One region of the Serratia sp. CoH_122_TC_1 genome, then DNA from elsewhere that is predicted to be linked to it. Evidence: predicted binding sites of a transcription regulator. Region 1 holds the regulator's gene; each other region holds the start of a gene.

Region 1 (4,026 bases):
GGATGAAGAAGGTGTGATCCAGTTCTTGTTGAAGTCATTCCATCAGGGCCAATGGCGTTTCAACCTACCGGCGCTGATCGATCAATATGAAAATATCACCGGCTGGCAGGAAGTCCCCGCCTGGCCGCACCCGACGCTGTTCATTCGTGGTGGGCTGTCGCCCTATGTACAAGATAGCTACCGCGCCGATATCGCCCGTCAATTCCCACAGGCACGTGCACACGTGGTTGCAGGCACTGGGCACTGGGTTCATGCAGAAAAACCAGAAGCCGTGTTACGTGCCATTCACCGTTTTCTCGGCGAAGCCTGAGCCAATTGCCCCCTTGTCAGAGAAGGAATCCTCCCTAAAACGGCCATCTGGTGAAAAAACGCGCTAAAGATAACGGCTTAGCGCGTTTTCGGCTCAGTTAAACATTGTCGTCGCTCCATCTGCTGGGGTAATATGGCGCGCTATAATTTTGCCGCCGTGCTAAGCGTGTTCAATAGCGCCGGGCTGGGGGTGAATTTGGGTTAGGGTTTATTGGCCCGAAGTGTGTTAACCGAACCATCCAGAAGCGTTTACGCGCTTTTTGATGCAAACTCCCTTGCAGTACCGCTACCTATGGCAAAAGAACAAACGGATCGCACGACGCTGGATCTGTTCGCAGATGAACGCCGTCCGGGGCGCCCGAAAACCAACCCGCTATCCAGAGATGAACAGCTTAGAATCAATAAGCGTAATCAGCTTCGACGCGATAAAGTCCGTGGCTTACGGCGTGTGGAACTGAAGATCAACGCGGATGCGGTGGACGCCCTGAACAAATTGGCGGAACAGCGTAATATCAGTCGCAGCGAGCTTATTGAGCAAATGCTGTTGGCGCAACTGGCAGACGACCAGCCAGAACATTGATCATTGCAGCCGCACGTGCGGCGCGGCGTTAAGGATGACGCCCGATCAACATCGTTTTATTCCACCCGGTATCGCATAAACGTGATAAAACCCCGGGGTAAATTTCTGGCATGATACGCAATTACCGGTAAGGGTTTCCCTTGCTATGGCATCATTTTAATCGGTGTTATCGTGGTCAGCGCTAACATCGTGTAATGCAATTTATTGAATTTAAAGGTTATACGCGATATGGCTAATGTAGGCATTTTCTTTGGCAGCGACACTGGCAATACCGAAAACATTGCCAAGATGATCCAGAAAATTCTTAAGCAACAGTTTGGCGACGATGTTTGCGAAATTCACGACATCGCCAAAAGCAGCAAAGAAGACCTGGAAGGTTTCGATATTCTGTTGCTCGGTATCCCGACATGGTACTACGGCGAAGCCCAGTGTGACTGGGATGACTTCTTCCCAACGCTGGAAGAGATCGACTTCAACGGTAAGCTGGTTGCGCTGTTTGGCTGTGGCGACCAAGAAGACTATGCAGAATATTTCTGTGATGCGATGGGGACTATCCGCGACATCATTGAACCACGTGGCGCCGCCATTGTAGGCCACTGGCCAACCAAAGGTTACCACTTCGAAGCGTCGAAAGGCTTGGCGAGTGACAGCCACTTCATCGGTCTCGCCATTGACGAAGATCGCCAGCCAGAACTGACCAATGAACGTGTCGAAGGTTGGGTAAAACAAATCGTCGAAGAGTTGAGCCTGGCCGAGATCGTCGGGTAACGCCAAAGGTTGAACAAAAGCCCTGCAAAGTGCATAGTGTTGCCGGCAGGGCCGTCATCGGCAGTACGGATTACTGCAATAGAAGATACACATTTGTAACTTCTCACATCGTCAAGGTAGACTGAGATATCGGTTTATCCCATCCATCAAGACGTTGCGTGTGCAACATGCAATAGTGCAATTATATCTTTGTTAACAACCGGCGGTTTCTATTTAGGCCAACCGGTTCTATAATGAGACGCAATTAACACTTTGTGCCGACCGATGCCACAGGCGAGAACGCCTCAACTTGATTAGCATAGTAACAGGACTGAATCCGCATGACTGACAACAACACCGCATTGAAGAAGGCCGGCTTAAAAGTCACGCTTCCGCGACTCAAAATCCTGGAAGTACTGCAAAATCCGGAATGCCATCACGTCAGTGCGGAAGATCTGTACAAAAAACTGATAGATATGGGCGAAGAAATTGGCCTGGCTACGGTTTACCGCGTACTGAACCAATTTGATGATGCAGGCATTGTGACTCGTCACAACTTCGAAGGCGGCAAGTCCGTGTTCGAACTGACCCAGCAACATCATCACGACCACCTGATTTGCCTGGATTGTGGCAAAGTGATCGAATTCAGCGATGAATCTATCGAAGTGCGTCAGCGTGATATCGCCAAACAACACGGCATCAAGCTCACCAACCACAGCCTGTACCTGTACGGCCACTGTGAAACGGGTGACTGCCGTGAAGACGACACTCTGCACGACAAAAAATAATGTCCTTAACCGGCATTGAGAACCGCCTTAACGGCGGTTTTTTTATGCCTGAAGCAAATAGATAAAAAAATCCCCGGACAGGCCCGGGGAAAGATCATAGCTAAATGACAACAATTGCAGCGGCACTTCTCCACGGTACTTCTCACTTCCCACTTACACCCACTTCAACGTCAACTCCCCCGCCGACACGCGGATGAGTAAACTCGTTACAATGCATATTCAAGAAAGAGCAGCCGATCAAAAAACATGGCCTTGGCTTGGTCAAACACACCACGAATGCGGAACCCCTTGTTCAAATACATTTTGCAGGCATCACTACTTTGCCAGACGCACAGCGCGATGTTTTTCGCCTGGCGTTGATCCGCCTGTAGCTGAATCAAGGCAAACATTTGGTTAAAATACCCCAGCCCCCGAAATTGGCTCTCAATCGCCAAGCTACAGACAAAATAATCGTCAGCGACACAGTGGCTTTGCACAAAGCTGTCGTAAGCCTCATCAAGAGGTTTCATTTCATCGCGATAAAGGTAGTCCGTGTCTATGGCATACAGTTCACTGACGGCCGCCGCATTGAAAAAACCGACAAACTCACCGCGCCGATCGTAAGCCACGGTGATCAGATCCAGGTAAGGTTCGATATTTTGCGCCTGCTGCAAAGACACCAGATCCAGCCCAGCACGATTGCCAACGGAACAGTATTCCAGGTAGCTCGTGCTAAAAATCAGCTTTGCCATGCGGGTCTTATCCGCTTCACCCACCTGCCGTCCCGCCATGAAATGCAACGATCCCCGCGGTTCAGGCGGCACAGCCTCCCCCCCCCCCTGGGCAGAACGCCAGTAATGCCCAGCCGCTATCTGCCGCCGGTTGTCGGCAATCAGGTACTCCCCAAAAAGCTGGTTTACCCGATCAAGCCGCTGATCATGAGAAAGCACCGAATAGTAGTGGTAATGATCGATGTCGGACCGAATCTGCGCCGGATAGGCCATGCGAGGTACTTCATCAACGGTAAATATTTCCGCATAGCGTGCCAAATCCAGCGGCTGCTCAAGCTGCCAATCCAGATTTTCCAACCGGCTAACACATTGCTGGTAGCTCTGCTCTTCTTCTTGCGACAACGGTAGCCGCTCATTGGTGATCACATCTTCCAGCAGCCGCATACCGCGAATACCGCAGGTCACCGCCTGTGGGGTTGCGTCATACAAAACACCATGCATCTGGCAAAAACGATCGTGGCTGAGGAAAGTACGTTCAATATGGCGACTCCACAATTGGTAAAAAGGATCGAACAGCTTCCGTTCATAAATCGGATTTCTTTCCGGTACCTCACTGCTTTCCCCCGCATAAATTTGATCGAGCCCAGCTAACATCCTGCACAGCGCCATATCTCCCTTACGGCTGATGATCATTCCCGTTTCGTCGAGGAACAAATTCAACCAACTGACGTGGCTAACTTCACCTCCGGGCAGGAACTGAAGATAGTCCGGAACCTCAGGCTTGATCAGAAACAGTGTCGCCGCTCGGTGGGGAAGTGTGTCGATATCCATATACACGCCCCCCATCTCAATCAAAATCAAAAAGCGGAAGTAGTCGGACAGTGTGGCGTAA
Region 2 (4,026 bases), on a different contig from region 1:
TGAGCCGTCGGCTCAGCGCATTTGCGGCGCTACGTGCGTCGTCAATTGCTGCGATCAGCGGTGCTTCGGATTCGGCGCTCAGGCTCAGTAACAGGCCGCGTGCCCCGTAGCGCACCAGCGTCAGCTTCTGGTTCAACTGAATAAAGGCCAGCTGCAGGTCACCATTAGTAAGTTGGCGCTCCACCTGGTTCAGGTTGTCCTGCACTTCCGACATGTTCCAGCTTTGGCGCACGGCATCTTTCGCCGCCACCGCCTTTTCGAAGGCGTTTTGCTGCTGCTGGTATTGGCTGATCAGCACGACCAAACGCTGAAGGTCTTTTTTGCTCTGAGGATCCCAATTCAGGTTCTGGCCCTGGTTGATCAGCTTCACCGCATTTTCGATGCTGGTGCGGTTATTGTTGAGGTATTCCGGTTTGTAGGTTTGCCCGAAGAGCGCACGGTTATATTTGGCCTGATTGATTTCGTCGTTCAGACGATTGCTAAAATCGATGCGATAGGCCCGTGATTCAATGATATGGAGATACTGTGCGCCAGTACCGGCGATGATTGCGGTCAGCAACAGCATGAGACCAAATCCGAGACCGAGCTTTTTACCGACGGTGAGATGAACGAACTTTCCTGCCAATGTTTGCAATGCCGCCATAATGATTTTCCTTTCCGGGCGAACGTCAATTGAACAAACCATCGGCAAAGAGCGGTCAAACTTTAGCGAATTTTGGTCAAAAAAATACCCGCATTAAGCGGGTATCTTTATTGCCGAGTGCGAATTACTTCTTCGCAGCGAAGCGTGCAGCGGCTTCATCCCAGTTAACCACGTTCCAGAATGCTTTGATGTAGTCTGGACGTTTGTTTTGATATTTCAGGTAGTAAGCGTGTTCCCACACGTCCAGGCCCACAATTGGGAAACCTGAAGCGCCGGCAACGGCTTCGCCCATCAGCGGGCTGTCTTGGTTAGCGGTAGAGACTACAGCCAGTTTGTCGCCTTTCAGCACCAGCCAAGCCCAACCTGAACCGAAGCGGGTCGCTGCGGCTTTCTCGAACTCTTCCTGGAATTTCTCAACGCTGCCGAAATCACGTTCGATAGCCGCTTTCAGATCGCCACCCAGGGTGGTGCCGATTTTCAGGCCTTTCCAGAACAGGCTGTGGTTAGCGTGACCGCCAGCGTTGTTACGCATGAAGGTGCGTTTGTCAGCAGGCACTTTATCCAGATCCTGGATCAGTTCTTCAACGCTGTATTGAGCCAGTTCTGGGTAAGCTTCCAGCACGGTGTTGGCGTTGTTAACGTAAGTCTGGTGGTGTTTGGTGTGATGGATTTCCATCGTCTGCTTGTCGAAATGCGGTTCCAGTGCGTCGTAGGCGTACGGCAGGGATGGCAGTGAGTAACTCATAATCATCATCTCCAAGGGTATATGGGCGGCGCATTATGTGAGCACCGCGTAAGCAGTCGGATCATTATAGTTATTTAAATGATATTGAAAATGATTATCAATGCCCTACTTATTGTGTGGCTTTAGCCTAATCAACAATGCGCTGCGGGTGGGTAAACACCGTGGCACGGCCGGGTTTACTGAAGCCGACCAACGTGAGGTTACTGCGTTCGGCGATCTCCACGGCCAGTGAGGTTGCCGCAGACACCACGAATAAAATCTCCACGCCACACATCGCAGCCTTCTGCACCATTTCATAGCTGGCACGGCTGGACGTTAATACCGCACCCTGCTGCCAACCCTGTTGTGCACGGACGCCGAGCAGTTTATCCAGGGCAACATGACGGCCAACGTCTTCACATCCACCGAGCAATTCCCCTTGCGGCGATAACCAGGCGGCGGCATGGGTACAACCGGTCAGTTGCCCCACTTCCTGCACTTCTCGCAGTTGTTTCAATGCGGAATCAAGATGGGTGAGGGAAAAGCGCTGGGTGAAAGGTAGCGCAGGCAGCGGACGGAAAATATCCGCCAACTGTTCAATACCACATACGCCGCAGCCGGTGCGGCCTGCCATGGCGCGACGGCGTGCCTTCAAACCGGTAAAACGACGGCTGGAGAGCTCTATTTGTACCTCCAGCCCGTTACAGGTTTGGTTAATCTCTATACTGTAGATATCGCGTGGTGATTCGATGATGCCTTCCGACAGGGAAAAACCCAGGGCGAATGCCTCCAGATCTTTGGGCGTGCACATCATGACCACGTGAGAGATGCCGTTATAGACCAGCGCAACCGGGACTTCTTCCGCCAGCCAGTCCGGCTGTGCGGTGGCGAGTTGCCCGCGTTGATGAACCTGAGCCTGGGTCACCCCTGTGAGCTGTGTCTCATTTATAAGTTGGTCTGAGTTTATATTGTTCACTTAACTGGCACCTGTTTGTAACAACCACATACACGCTGTGGTAATATTGCCACCGTAAAAACAACAGTAATTTTAGCGCTTCCCGCTTCCAGGGGGAAAGCGCCATTTGAAACAATGTGACAATCGCGAGTGAAAGGAGACCCCCATGCAGGTCAGCAGAAGGCAGTTCTTTAAGATCTGCGCTGGCGGTATGGCAGGAACGACGGTGGCTGCGCTGGGTTTTTCCCCAGAAGTCGCGTTAGCGGAAACCCGGCAGTACAAACTGCTGCGCGCCCGTGAAACCCGTAATACCTGTACGTATTGTTCCGTCGGCTGTGGGCTGTTGATGTACAGCCTTGGTGATGGCGCCAAAAACGCCAAAGAAAGCATTTTCCACATTGAAGGGGACCCGGATCACCCGGTCAACCGCGGCGCGCTTTGCCCGAAAGGCGCGGGTCTGGTCGACTTTATCCACAGTGCAAGCCGTCTTCAGTATCCAGAATACCGTGCGCCAGGCTCTGACAAATGGCAACGCCTCACTTGGGACGACGCCTTCACGCGCATCGCCAAGCTGATGAAAGAAGACCGTGACGCCAATTTCGTGAAAACGAACGACCAGGGCGTGACCGTCAACCGCTGGCTCAGCACCGGCATGTTGTGTGCCTCCGCGTCCAGTAACGAAACCGGGTATTTGACCCAAAAATTTAGTCGCGCTCTCGGCATGCTTGCCGTAGACAACCAAGCACGTGTCTGACACGGACCAACGGTAGCAAGTCTTGCTCCAACATTTGGTCGCGGTGCGATGACCAACCACTGGGTTGATATCAAGAACGCGAATCTGATTATCGTCATGGGCGGTAATGCGGCGGAAGCGCATCCGGTGGGGTTCCGCTGGGCGATGGAAGCCAAAATTCATAATAAAGCCAAGCTGATCGTGATCGATCCGCGCTTTACCCGTACCGCATCGGTGGCGGATTTTTACACGCCTATTCGTTCCGGGACCGACATTGCTTTCCTGTCGGGCGTGTTGCTGTACCTGATGACCAACGACAAAATTAACCGCGAATACGTTCACGCCTACACCAACGCCAGCTTGCTGGTGCGAGAAGACTTCACCTTCGAAGATGGCCTGTTCAGCGGTTACGATGCAGAAAACCGCAAGTACGATAAAACCACCTGGAACTACCAGCTCGATGAAAACGGCTTTGCCAAGCGTGATCTGACGCTGCAGGATCCGCGTTGCGTGTGGAACATGCTGAAACAGCACGTCAGCCGTTATACGCCAGAGGTGGTGAACAACATCTGTGGTACGCCTACCGACGATTTCATCAAGGTGTGCGAATACATTGCCGAAACGTGCGTGGCGGATAAAACCGCGTCGTTCCTGTACGCCCTGGGCTGGACTCAGCACTCGGTCGGCGCACAGAACATTCGCACCATGGCAATGATCCAGCTGTTGCTCGGCAACATGGGTATGGCTGGCGGTGGCGTCAATGCGCTACGTGGCCACTCCAATATCCAGGGGCTGACCGATCTGGGCCTGCTGTCACAGAGCCTGCCAGGCTATATGACATTGCCTTCAGAAAAGCAGACCGATATCGACACTTACCTGAAAGCAAACACGCCGAAAGCGGTGCTGCCGGGCCAGGTGAACTACTGGAGCAACTACCCGAAATTCTTCGTCAGCATGATGAAGAGCTTCTA
Region 3 (4,026 bases), on a different contig from region 1:
TGGTCGCCATGATGCTGCCAACCTGCAACGCTTCGTGCTTAGGAATACCCATAATCCAAGCGAATGGATAGAAGAAGTAGCCCAGAATTTCCTGGAAGCTCAGGCCAAAGATGGCGCTGAACAGGCCGTTGAGCGCGGCGATCAGGGCGATAAAGCCGATCAGCATTGCGGCAACGATAATAGCTACCTTGAAACCAGCCAGGATGTATTCACCCAGCATTTCGAAGAAGCTCTGGCCCTCGTGCAAATTGCCCAGATGCAGTTCTTCTTCTTTACTGGTGTCGTACGGGTTGACCAATGACAGCACAATAAAGGTGCTGAACATGTTCAGAACCAGTGCCGCGACCACGAACTTGGCATCCAGCATGGTCATGTAAGCACCAACGATGGACATGGAAACCGTAGACATCGCGGTTGCCGCCATGGTGTACATGCGTTTTTCTGACATCTTGCCCAGAATATCTTTATAGGCAATGAAGTTCTCAGACTGGCCCAGGATCAATGAGCTAACGGCGTTGAACGATTCCAGCTTGCCCATACCGTTTACTTTTGACAGCACGGTACCAATAATCCGGATGATAAACGGCAGTACTTTAATGTATTGCAGAATACCGATCAGTGCGGAGATGAAGACGATTGGACACAGAACCTTCAGGAAGAAGAAGGCCAGACCTTTATCACCCATGCCACCGAATACAAACTCAGTCCCTTGCCCAGCAAACCCGAGCAGCTTGTCAAACAGCGCTGCGAATCCTTTTACAAAGCCTAAACCCGCTTCCGAATGCAGGAAAAAATAGGCCAGCAGTACTTCAATAACCAACAGTTGAATAACGTAGCGAATGCGGATGCTTTTACGATCGCGGCACACCAAGAGTGCCAGGATCGCGACCACCACTAACGCCAACGCAAAGTGCGCAATATGGGACATGTTTGCTCCAAACTTGAGGCAGGCTGAATTTCGGATGTCATTTTATGTAACGCCACGTTTAAAAACGAGAGCTCTATTGCAAATATGGAAAATCATAGTGGGAAACGTCTTAAAATAGTACGGTAAAGCATAAAAAATCAATAGGTTAATGAATGCATATGAAATTCCTATTCATGCATAAATTTGATTATAAGTCCTTTTATGCTCTGAATTCGGCCCGGAAGAGTGCGGAAAATGTTCACCTCTGGCCGAAACCCTTCGTTAAACCCGTCGTTTTCCTCTATTACAGAGATAAGTATTACCGCTCTAAATGCACTTGATAATTATTATCATTTACATAAGATAACCACAGGCTTATTAGAAGTAAGGGTTCAGAAAATGCTGAACAGTCGTGTGGCTGAAAGTCCCCAGGGCTCATCCAGGAAGATCAAACTTTCTCTGATGGGGCCCGCCTTTATCGCGGCTATCGGCTATATCGATCCTGGCAACTTTGCCACCAATATCCAGTCCGGTGCCTCTTTTGGTTATACCTTGCTCTGGGTGGTGGTGTGGGCCAATGTCATGGCGATGCTGATCCAGCTGTTGTCCGCCAAACTGGGTATTGCTACCGGTAAAAACCTTGCGGAGCATATTCGCGATCGTTTCCCTCGTCCGGCCGTCTGGGCCTATTGGGTGCAGGCAGAAATCATTGCAATGGCAACCGATCTGGCCGAGTTTATCGGTGCGGCGATCGGCTTCAAACTGTTGTTGGGCGTTACGCTGCTGGAGGGCGCGATCCTGACAGGTATTGCCACCTTCCTGATCCTGATGTTGCAAAAACGCGGTGAGAAACCCTTGGAATGGGTGATCGGCAGCCTTCTATTGTTTGTCGCGTTGGCGTACATGGTGGAACTGGTGTTTTCGCAGCCGCAGTTGGGGCCATTATTAAAAGGCATGGCGATACCGGATTTGCCGAACGGCGATGCGGTATTTCTGGCGGCAGGTGTGCTGGGGGCGACCATCATGCCGCATGTTATTTATCTGCATTCATCGTTAACCCAGACCGCAGGGGAAAACTCAAAGGCCGATCGTTACGCGGCCACCAAGGTTGACGTTGCTATTGCCATGACCATTGCTGGGTTTGTAAATCTGGCGATGATGGCTACCGCCGCTGCGGCTTTCCACTTTAATGGCCACAGCGGGATTACCGACCTCGATCAGGCCTATTTGACGCTACAACCCTTGTTGGGCCAGGCGGCGGCAACCATTTTCGGGCTGAGCCTGGTAGCTGCTGGGTTGTCTTCCACCGTAGTGGGAACACTGGCGGGGCAAGTGGTGATGCAAGGTTTTGTTCGCTTTTACATACCGCTGTGGGTACGTCGGGTCGTTACCATGTTGCCGTCGTTTATCGTCATTATGTTGGGGATGGATGCGACGCGCATTCTAGTGTTGAGCCAGGTTTTACTGAGTTTCGGTATTGCATTGGCTCTGGTGCCGCTGCTGTCGTTCACCGGTAATCGTGAGCTGATGGGGGATATGGTGAACAGCCGCACTATACAGGCGACAGGTAAGTTGATTGTGCTGGTGGTGATTGGGCTAAATGGTTATCTGTTGGTGAGCAGTGTTCTTTGAGCGGGCACCCGATAAGGTGTTTTTAGCGAGTGTCACGTTATTTCCGGTCGATAAACGAGCAAGGTACCCTGAAGTTCTTAGGGGCCTTGCTCGACCGAAACGTTGCCCACATTTTGGATAAACATTAACTTACCGGCATTAGGGGATCATGCCGGTTTTTGCCGTTAATCGTCGCGATCGTCATTGCCATGGCGGCGATAATCACGGTCATCATGACGCCGATCTTTCCAATGGTGCTTATCATGATGCTTATAGTAGTGCTTATCGTATTTACGATAGCGACCATCATGATAGTAATAATTTTTGCGCCAGTAGTCGTTGTCGCGCCAGCGATAACCGTCCCAGTAATATCCCCGCCGGCTACGGTCGCCCAGATAGCGGCCTTGGTGGCCTTGCCACCAGTCACGGTCGCGCCAGTCGTAACCGTCCCAATAGCGGCCGCGGTTGTCTTGTTCGCCTATACGTAGTGAAACGCCTGGCATCAAATCGATACTGATGCCTTCAGCCTTTGCCTGCTGTATGGCGGGCACCGTCGATACCACCAAGAGGGCGGCCAATAACAGAGGTTTAAACATGAATACTCCTATCCGCCGCAGCGGTTTGGCCGGTTTTATCGATAATGAAGCGCGTTCATCAGTTTATAAAACAGCCTTATAGTTTTACCTGCAATATTGGCATATTAACCGTTGCGGATAGGGTTGAATCTTAGAGGGATTCTGAAAAGCGGGGTGGGGCGAACGATTTAAGATTTGTCTGTCGTCGTGGGGTTATCGCCGGGAGGTATTCCGGCGATAACTGTAAGCGATTACATTAGAATCTGTTCAATTTGGGCGATTTCATCTTCGCTGAAGGTGCGGTTGTTCAGCATGCCAACGGCGTCTTCAATCTGGCTGGTTTTACTGGCACCAATCAGCACTGAGGTAACGCGATCGCCACGCAATACCCAGGCCAATGCCATCTGCGACAGCTTCTGCCCCCGTTGTTGTGCCAGCGCATTGAGTCTGCGGACTTTCTCTAGCTTTTCCTCTGTCAGCTGACCGGGTTGAAGGAACTGGCTGCTGCTGGCGGCGCGCGAGTCTTGCGGGATGCCATGCAGGTAGCGATCGGTTAACAGGCCACCTGCCAGCGGTGAAAAGGCAATGGAACCCACGCCGTGCTCTTCCAGCGTATCCAATAATTCGGGTTCAACCCAACGCTCGAACAGAGAGTATTTGGGCTGGTGGATGACACAGGGCGTGCCCAGCTTTTGCAGAATGCCGAACGCCTGGCGCGCACGGTCGGCGGGGTAGTTGGACAACCCGATATAGAGCGCCTTGCCCTGACGTACCAGCAGATCCAGCGCGGCCATGGTTTCTTCCAGTGGTGTATCTGGATCAGGGCGATGGTGGTAGAAAATGTCGACGTATTCCAGGCCCATGCGCCGCAGGCTTTGATCCAGACTGGCAACCAGGTACTTTTTCGATCCCCAGTCGCCATAAGGGCCCGGC
Region 4 (4,026 bases), on a different contig from region 1:
TCGTGAAAGCCGTCTGCTGCCGAAAATTAGCGCAGCGCTAACGCGTTTGTATAACGGCGAATACGGCTATTGCCGTGAAAGCGGAGAGCCTATTGGTTTGGCACGTTTGTTGTTGCGGCCAACAGCGGAACTAAGCATTGAAGCAAAAACCGCGCAGGAAATGCGCGAACCGCATTTGCGTAAAAGAGGTTAAGTTTACGTCTGGTTCTCTACGACCTGCCGTTATTTTGCCAGCAGGTCGTATTCATTTTAAGCAAACGAACCATAACTTGTTGGGTAGGGTAGGAGTTTTCGGGTTTTACCGTTGACCAAATGGGCGGCTTCAGCTTTTATGAGGGGATGACCCACTGAGAGACGGAAGCGCCATGGAACAATTACGAGGTTTGTACCCGCCGTTAGCAGCATATGACAGCGGTTGGCTGGACACTGGAGATGGCCACCGGATCTACTGGGAGCTGAGCGGAAACCCGAACGGCAAGCCAGCGGTCTTTATCCATGGTGGCCCGGGCGGCGGCATTTCGCCTTATCACCGCCAGCTGTTCGATCCCCAGCGCTACAAGGTGTTACTGTTCGATCAGCGCGGCTGTGGCCGTTCCAAGCCGCATGCCAGTCTGGATAACAACACCACCTGGCATCTGGTGCAGGACATTGAACGGCTGCGCGAAATGGCCGGTGTGGATCACTGGTTGGTCTTTGGTGGTTCATGGGGTTCTACGCTGGCCTTGGCCTACGCGCAAAGCCATCCACAGCGTGTCAGCGAAATGGTGCTGCGCGGTATCTTCACCCTGCGTAAGCAAGAGCTGCATTGGTATTATCAGGACGGCGCTTCGCGCTTCTTCCCGGAAAAATGGGAACGCGTGCTGTCGATTCTTTCAGCGGAAGAGCGCAAGGACGTGATTGCGTCTTATCGCCAGCGCCTGACGTCAACGGACCCTCAGATCCAACTCGAGGCGGCCAAGCTGTGGAGCGTGTGGGAAGGGGAGACCGTCACCTTGTTGCCAAGCAGTGAGTCGGCTTCCTTTGGTGAGGATGACTTTGCGCTGGCCTTTGCCCGCATTGAAAACCACTATTTCACTCATCTGGGTTTCCTGGACAGCGACGATCAGCTGCTGCGTAACGTCCCGTTGATCCGCCATATTCCAGCAGTGATTATTCACGGCCGCTACGATATGGCCTGTCAGGTGCAAAACGCCTGGGATCTGGCGAAAGCGTGGCCAGAAGCCGAGTTGCATATCGTCGAGGGTGCGGGGCACTCCTTTGATGAGCCGGGCATCCTGCATCAGCTGATGTTGGCGACCGATAAGTTTGCCGGCAAATGACCAAAAGCCCGCCATAAAGGCGGGCTTTATTATTTGGATTTCGGTTCGTACGGCAGACGTGAATACTTGTGTGATTCAACACGGTAGTGCGCCACGCGTTCGCGGAAATAGTCACGCAGATGCGCTGGCTGCTCGCGTTCGACCATTTCCGGGATTACCGGCATGTTATAGCGTTCTTTGAACGCCACGCCAGACGCCGCGAGATCAACGTTCACCTTGTCCATCTCTTCTTTGGAAAGCTCTGCCAGATTGTAACCCACCGTATTCTCCTTACTTGTTACCGCATTGGATCAGCGCAGAAGGTAATGCACCGAGAGGCACTTGGCAAGCCCGAAGCGCAGAGGGGGATATCCGCAGATAATAACGTAGGATACGGAAGGTTATTTATTGCACCAATGGCAATGCAATCTATTTATTTTTTCAAATAAGAATGATTCGTTTTTTGATTAAATGTACGGATGTAAATAGTTATCATAATAATTTAAACATATAACAGAAAATAAATTAACACGTTGATTTTTAATCAATTTAAAATTAAATCCTTGATGATGTAAATCAAGTGTTTTTATTTTGTTTTTACCAAGGCATAATGCGGAAAAATTAAATTGATACCTGCAAAATAAAGGAATGATTATGCTGACGCCTGAAATGACCAAGAAGCTGAATGAGCAACTGAACCTGGAGTTCTACTCCGCGAACTTGTACCTGCAAATGAGCGCATGGTGCAGCGATAAAGGCTTTGAAGGCGCCGCTGCATTCCTTAAAGAACACTCTCAGGAAGAGATGCAGCACATGCAACGTCTGTTCGAATACCTGAGCGACACAGGCGCTTTGCCACTGCTGGGTACCATTGCTGCGCCGCCTGTTGAATTTGCATCCCTGGCTGATGTATTCCAACAAACTTACGAGCATGAGCAACTGATTACCCGCCAGATCAACGAGCTGGCGCACGCGGCAATGTCTGCGCATGATTACTCTACCTTTAACTTCCTGCAGTGGTATGTTGCTGAACAGCACGAAGAAGAGAAGCTGTTCAAATCCGTGCTGGATAAACTGGCGCTGGTGGGCAATAGCGGCAACGCACTGTTCTTCATCGATAAAGATTTGAAGAAAATGGGTGCAGCTGGCGAGAACGGTAACGGCCAGGTCTAAATATTGTTGTTAAAAACCGCGTCCCGGCCTGCCCGGTGCGCGGTTTTTTTATGCCCTGTAGTTGTCGTGGCTTTACAGCGATATGTGCTACTGGATCGCAAAATGCCAGTGTTCTGCTCGACTTGCTGAATGGCACTCGTTATCATTTGACGTGATACGCTACAGGGATGGTAGAGAGTTAAAACAGTGGGTTATCATAATCCTATACTTCTTCTGTTTACCCGTGGCGCAATCATCTGCGGTGGGTTGGGGCTGCTGATACATCGCCCATGCGGTTAGCCTTAACCCTTATTACCCTCGATTATTGCTTTAAGGGATATCACTGTGATCGGTAAAATTCGTTCTTCTTATCGCCTGCTTTCCACCATTTTTGTGCTGTTTGTTGGTTTGTCTTCACAGCAGGCTTTAGCACATGCTCATTTGAAAGTTGAAACACCGGCAGCCGATGCCAGCGTGAGTCCGGCACCGAAAGTGCTGACGCTGAACTTCTCTGAAGGTATTGAGCCTAGTTTTAGCGGCATTAAAATCACCGGGCCGAACAACGCTGAAGTGAAAACCGGTAAATTGCAGCTCGACGCGAACAACAATACCCAGGTTAACCTGCCTATCGAAGGTGAGCTGGCTGCCGGTAAATACAACGTTAATTGGCACGTAGTCTCGGTCGACGGTCATAAAACCAAAGGCCAGTACAGCTTCACCGTAAACTGATCCATGAGTCTGGCGACCCTGTTTGTCCTGTGTCGCTTTGTGCACTTTGCGGCGGTGATGCTGATGTTTGGCACCAGCCTATTCACCGCCTTATTGTCGCCGCAGCGCCTTTCCCCGTATCTCACCCGTGATGTGCGTCCCTTGTTGGTCTCTTGCACCTGGCTTGCCGGGCTTTCCGCCGTGGCATTATTGGCTATTCAAGCCGGGCAGATGGGGGACGGTTGGGCCGATACCTGGCACCTGGAGGTTTGGTGGGCGGTGCTGGGTACGACCTTCGGCGAAGTCTGGCGTTGGCACCTGGGCATTTCATTACTGGCACTGCTGAGCCTGTGGCTGGCAGAACCGCGTCGTACACAACTCTTGGCACTGCTTTCTACATTATTACTGGTTAGCATGGCGTTTATCGGCCACGCGGCAATGCATGAGGGAATACTCGGTGTCCTGCACCGTTTTAACCACGCATTGCACCTGCTGGCAGCCGGTTACTGGTTTGGCAGCCTGCTGCCGTTGTTGGTCTGCCTGCGTTATCTGGCCCAACCGCAGAGCCGCAGCGATGCTATCACCACGCTAATTCGTTTTTCACGTTGGGGTCACCTGGCGGTAGCGCTAGTGGTGTTAACCGGTGTGATTAACAGTTTGATTATTCTCGGCAGTTGGCCGTTGAACGTGGACTCTCCATACCAACGCCTGCTGTTGTTCAAAACCGCATTAGTGGCGCTGATGGTGATGGTCGCACTGGCTAACCGCTACGCCATCGTCCCTGCGATGAGCAGCATGCCACGGCTGGCACAGCGTGGGCTGGTACTCGCCTGTTGGACTGAGGTGGGGTTGGGGGCGGGTGTACTGC

Evidence for each region. The regulator Fur, encoded in region 1, represses iron uptake genes when iron is present. The targets are predictions, from matches to a motif close to ATAATAATGAGAACNACTATCAA.
Region 2: the regulator Fur is predicted to act here: its motif matches at 1,467-1,489, upstream of sodA (superoxide dismutase [Mn]).
Region 3: the regulator Fur is predicted to act here: its motif matches at 1,245-1,267, upstream of AC2FC2_RS15085 (Nramp family divalent metal transporter).
Region 4: the regulator Fur is predicted to act here: its motif matches at 1,778-1,800, upstream of ftnA (non-heme ferritin).

The regions. Positions count from the first base shown of each region.
Region 1 covers NZ_JBXWLA010000015.1:44,716-48,741, forward strand. Annotated here, with positions in the region: gene ybfF (esterase) at 1-310, shown strand, start outside; gene ybfE (LexA regulated protein) at 602-889, shown strand; gene fldA (flavodoxin FldA) at 1,118-1,657, shown strand; gene fur (ferric iron uptake transcriptional regulator) at 1,978-2,424, shown strand; gene AC2FC2_RS18760 (glycosyltransferase) at 2,631-4,026, opposite strand, start outside.
Region 2 covers NZ_JBXWLA010000006.1:96,004-100,029, forward strand. Annotated here, with positions in the region: gene AC2FC2_RS09440 (methyl-accepting chemotaxis protein) at 1-643, opposite strand, end outside; gene sodA (superoxide dismutase [Mn]) at 768-1,388, opposite strand; gene fdhD (formate dehydrogenase accessory sulfurtransferase FdhD) at 1,516-2,334, opposite strand; gene fdnG (formate dehydrogenase-N subunit alpha) at 2,489-4,026, shown strand, end outside.
Region 3 covers NZ_JBXWLA010000011.1:3,652-7,677, forward strand. Annotated here, with positions in the region: gene AC2FC2_RS15080 (NupC/NupG family nucleoside CNT transporter) at 1-928, opposite strand, end outside; gene AC2FC2_RS15085 (Nramp family divalent metal transporter) at 1,307-2,539, shown strand; gene AC2FC2_RS15090 (DUF2502 domain-containing protein) at 2,704-3,114, opposite strand; gene mgrA (L-glyceraldehyde 3-phosphate reductase) at 3,345-4,026, opposite strand, start outside.
Region 4 covers NZ_JBXWLA010000002.1:173,101-177,126, reverse strand. Annotated here, with positions in the region: gene dksA (RNA polymerase-binding protein DksA) at 1-193, shown strand, start outside; gene pip (prolyl aminopeptidase) at 366-1,319, shown strand; gene AC2FC2_RS03385 (DNA polymerase III subunit theta) at 1,349-1,579, opposite strand; gene ftnA (non-heme ferritin) at 1,953-2,471, shown strand; gene yobA (CopC domain-containing protein YobA) at 2,796-3,179, shown strand; gene copD (copper homeostasis membrane protein CopD) at 3,183-4,026, shown strand, end outside.